DNA from 2 places in the Streptomyces sp. NPDC052012 genome. Region 2 is predicted to be linked to the other one. Evidence: riboswitches for the same ligand, from Rfam matches in the RefSeq annotation. Region 2 holds a riboswitch; the other holds the start of a gene.
The links. A riboswitch is a leader RNA that binds a small molecule or an ion and turns the genes downstream of it on or off. The one in region 2 is predicted to bind cyclic di-AMP.

Region 1 (2,191 bases), on a different contig from region 2:
ACGCCCGGTCCCCGGCACGAAGTGAGCCGCCGATGCTGCCACCCGAACTCCCCCCGCTGCCCGCGCTGACGCGTGCCGAGGCCGAGTTGATCGACCGTTACCTCGAAGTCGTCGACCTGATCGGCCGGATCAATCCGGCCCACGACGGCGACACCTACCGCGGTCTGCGCGCCGCGCAGGCGTTGGTCGGCAAGGCGGTCGCGCTGCGCGACGCGCTGGCGCTGATGCACCGGCGCGGCGAGACCGAACTGCACGCCGCCACACTGGCCCGTGCGCTGCGGGTGCTGGACGGCGAACGCCGCACGGCCCGGGTCATGTTGCCCCCGATCTCCGCGGGTTGAGGCCCCCGACGAAACTGCGCGACCGACCGGAGTTGAAACGGACCAAACGGCGTACCCCCATCCGGCGTAGAAAAACCGACTTTTTTCGGGGTGCCGAGGTTGCGCATCGCACGCAAGCGGAGGCCGGAATGGAGTATTCCGCCGCTGGTCGGGGGCCCGCCGACACCCCGGCCAGCGGCTCGAACACAGGCGTGTCCACCCGAACGGGTGAGTGGTGAGTAACAACACAAATCCCCGGTTCCGTTGGGAAATCGGGCGGGCCATGAGCCAAGATCCGTGACTGACGACAAGACCCCGCCGCCGCGGCGGGGCGATCCGGGCGGACGCCGAGTCCTGCCGCCGCCCGGATGACCGGTCGACAGGAAGTGGATCGGCAGGAGTGGAGGACCCAAGCACGACGGGTCGCCGGAACCTCGACGTTCCGAGCAGCCCTTGGGGTGAAGCCGCACCCGTGCGGCCGGGCCACTTCGCCAGCCCGAATCCGACAGGTCATCCTTCACAGGCGGCTGACGAAGGGTTGCGCATGACTGCGCTCAATCGTGTCCCGTCTCTGATGGCCCGCGCCGGTACGGCCTCGGCCCTCACCCTCGCCGCCGTGGGCGGCTCGATCGTGATCCCCGGCGCCGCATCGGAGGCGTCCGCCGCGAGCCTCGGCACCAAGGCCTTGAAGATCGCGGCGTCAAAGAAGGGGTCACCTTACCAATGGGGTGCCACCGGACCTTATCGATTCGACTGCTCCGGACTCACCCTGTATTCCTTCAAGAAGGCCGGCAAGAAGCTGCCGCGCACCGCTGCCCAGCAGTACAACCGGACACGCCACATCTCCGCCTCCAACCGCAGGGCAGGGGACCTGGTGTTCTTCCACTCGGGCCGGAGCATCTACCACGTCGGCATCTACGCGGGTAAGGGCAAGATCTGGCACGCCCCCAAGACCGGGGACGTCGTACGCCTGCAGAAGATCTGGACCCGCAGCGTCTGGTACGGCCGGGTCAAGTGACCCGAAGGGGGCGGCGACGCGTCGGACGCGTCGCCGCCCCGTCCTGCCGCTTCTCCTCATGACCTTCAGGGCTCCGGCTGTCCCGCCGCCGTGACCGGTTCGACCGGGGCGGTCCATGGGAGTTCCACGGAGATGGTCTTGCCGCCCTCCCTCGTGCGGCGGACTCTCAGTCTGCCGCCGCATTCCGCGGTCAGCCAGCGGATGATGACCAGGCCGCGGCCGTTGTCCTGCTGAACCGCGGCCGGCAGCCGCTTGGGGAACCGCGGGTGGCTGTCCGTCACACCGATCCGCAGTCGTTCGTCCCGGTCGAGGACGAGGTCCACCGTGAAGGTCGGCGACTGACCGAACGTGTGCTGCACGGCGTTGGTGGCCAGTTCGGAGACGATCAGCCGGACGGTGTCCGACACTTCCGTGTCCTCGGGCATGCCCCACTCCGCCAGCGTGCCCACCACATGGGCCCGGGCCGCGGAGACCGAGGCGGGATCGCTCGGCAGAGTGACGGATGCTTCCAGGTGGTCTGCCATGGCGACGTCGTCCCTTTCCACGGGACCGCAGTCCGACACGGAGCGGATGGTTCGAGTACGGTCCCGCACTGGTGCTTCGTCGCCAGAGTGCCATCACCGCACGGCGCAGGGCAGCGATCCACCAAGATATGCATATATCTGTCGCTCAAAGCGGTGAACTCTACGACGCGAGACCGTATTTGGGCGGCTCGGAAGGAGTAAGGAGAAGCCCATGCAGCACGGTCCCGCGGTGCGCCGCCGCAAACTGGGCGCCGAACTGCGCGCGCTGCGCACCTCGGCGGGGCTCACCAGCGGCGAGGCGGCCCGGCTGGTGGGCTGGCACCAGTCCA
Region 2 (2,191 bases):
CGCCCTTGCCGAGGTAGCGGTTCGAGTCGCCGTCGCGGAGCTCGATGGCCTCGAAGGCGCCCGTGGAGGCGCCGGACGGGACGGCGGCACGACCCGTGCTGCCGTCGTCGAGGCCGACCTCGACCTCGACCGTGGGGTTGCCTCGGGAGTCCAGGATTTCCCGGGCTACGACGACGTCGATGGACGGCACGAGCATCTCCTTCTTGGATGTGACGCGAGTGGGCAGGGCCATGGTGGCTCTGCGAGACCGAGCCTAACCGGCTCCGGGCGATCGGCCATCCGGTCGCCCATCCCATGGACAGAACCGAGCGTAAATTGTTTCCGAACGGAACAAATACGGTTTCCCAAAAAAGCCCGCCCCGGTGCGTACGGGGGAACACGCACCGGGGCGGGCGGACTGTGGGCGCGCCGCTCGCTCGCGGGCGCCGCGGGGCCGCTGCTTACTTCAGGTGCAGCTGCTGGCCCGGGTAGATGAGGTCGGCGTCCTCGACGATGTCGTCGTTCAGCTTGAACAGCTTCTCCCAGCCGCCCTTGACGCCGTGCTCCTCGGCGATGGAGCTGAGGGTGTCACCCTTGACGACCTTGTACTCGCCGTCGCCCTTCTCGACCTTCTCGCCGGTCGGGGTGGTGACGGTCTTCTTCTCGGCCTTCTTCTCGGCCTTCGGCGCCGGGCGCTCGGTGGAGCGGGACGCCTTCTGCTCGGTGGTGCGCTCGGCGGAGGTGTCGGCCTTCGGGGCCGGGGTCTCGGCGGCGGCACCGGTGTACGCGGCGTTGGACAGGTTCTTGCCGCAGACCGGCCAGGCGCCCTTGCCCTGGCCCGCGAGGACCTTCTCGGCGATCTCGATCTGCTGCGCCTTGGTGGCCTGGTCGGCGGTGGCGGCGTACTTCGTGCCGCCGTACGCGGCCCAGGTGGAGGCGGAGAACTGCAGACCGCCGTAGTAGCCGTTGCCGGTGTTGATGGACCAGTTGCCGCCCGACTCGCACTGGGCGACGGCGTCCCACTCGGAGGCGGTGGCGGCGGAGGCCGAGCCGGCCGCCATCAGCGGGGCGGCGACGGCGGCGCCGGTGACACCGGCGATGGCGATGGCGCGGGTGGCCTTGGACGGACGACGGTGCTTGCCCTTGCCGGAAAACAACATGGATGGATCCCCTCACCGACGCCTGCGAGGTGAGCTGTCGGGTTCGGGCCGGTTGAGTTGCCCGGCCACGTCCCTCACGGGACGCGGCTACACCCCGAGCCGCGATCCGGTGTCAACCACCGGAAAGGGCACTTACCTTGGGTCCCCCGCTCCTGCCTACGGCGCATGACGCGACGACTGTTCCCGTGCTGCCACTGGCAGGATTCGGCGTGGCGGCAGACGGGGCTCGCGGTGACGAGCGGTCACGACCGTAGACACGCGCTCGGCCGATTTTCAAAGACGATCAGGGCTTCTGAGACCTATCTCTCACCGCGTTTATATCGGGCATTCAGCTCGAACCGTGACGTCAACTACCGCCCGGTCCGGGCGTTTTCGCCCGTCACTTTTCGCCCGGTTCGACCCCGACCTCAAGCGTCTGACCGGGGAGGATGAGGTTCGGGTCGGCGCCGACGGTCTGCTCGTTGCCCGTGTACAGGGCGCGCCATCCACCGTCCACCTCAAGGGAGTCGGCGATGGACCAGAGACTGTCCCCCGGACGAACGACATACGAGCCGTCGGCGTCGTCCGCGGGGCGCGAGGCGTGACGGCCGGACGATTCCGCCGTACGGTCCCGCCCTTCGCCCTCCTCGGCACTGGGGCCGCGGTGGCGACCGGTGCCGGTGTCGGTCAGCGCGGAAGAGCCGTCATCCTGACCCGACTTGTCCGGTTCATCACTACCGGTGGCCTGTGAGGCGGTGAGCGAGGCGCTGGGTTCCGTCTCGACATCAGTGGACTTGTCCGACTTGGGCGATTCGCTGACCGAGGCTTCCGAGCCCTCGTTGCCTTCCGTGGCCGAGGGTGACGGCGAGGAAGAAGCCGACGATTCGCTGGAGTCGGGCATTCCGGACGAGTCCGTCGTGTCCGTCGCGTCCGGGGAGTCCGTGGGCTGCGGGGACTCGGCGGATTCCGCGGAGTCCGTGGGGGTCGGGGACGGCGAGCCCACGCCGGTGTCGACGTCCGCGGACTCGGAGCCCTGCTCCAGCCCGGCGAGCAGTCCGCATGTGCGCCAGGCT

Region 1: another riboswitch for cyclic di-AMP. It lies ahead of AB0412_RS04220 (C40 family peptidase); the one in region 2 lies ahead of AB0412_RS32455 (transglycosylase family protein).

What each region holds. Positions count from the first base shown of each region.
Region 1 covers NZ_JBFAXA010000002.1:116,146-118,336, reverse strand. Annotated here, with positions in the region: gene AB0412_RS04230 (ATP-dependent Clp protease proteolytic subunit) at 1-25, shown strand, start outside; gene AB0412_RS04225 (hypothetical protein) at 33-341, shown strand; cyclic di-AMP (ydaO/yuaA leader) riboswitch at 666-861, shown strand; gene AB0412_RS04220 (C40 family peptidase) at 865-1,338, shown strand; gene AB0412_RS04215 (ATP-binding protein) at 1,404-1,862, opposite strand; gene AB0412_RS04210 (helix-turn-helix transcriptional regulator) at 2,074-2,191, shown strand, end outside.
Region 2 covers NZ_JBFAXA010000032.1:23,046-25,236, forward strand. Annotated here, with positions in the region: gene eno (phosphopyruvate hydratase) at 1-190, opposite strand, end outside; gene AB0412_RS32455 (transglycosylase family protein) at 441-1,139, opposite strand; cyclic di-AMP (ydaO/yuaA leader) riboswitch at 1,144-1,313, opposite strand; gene AB0412_RS32460 (transglycosylase family protein) at 1,519-2,191, opposite strand, start outside.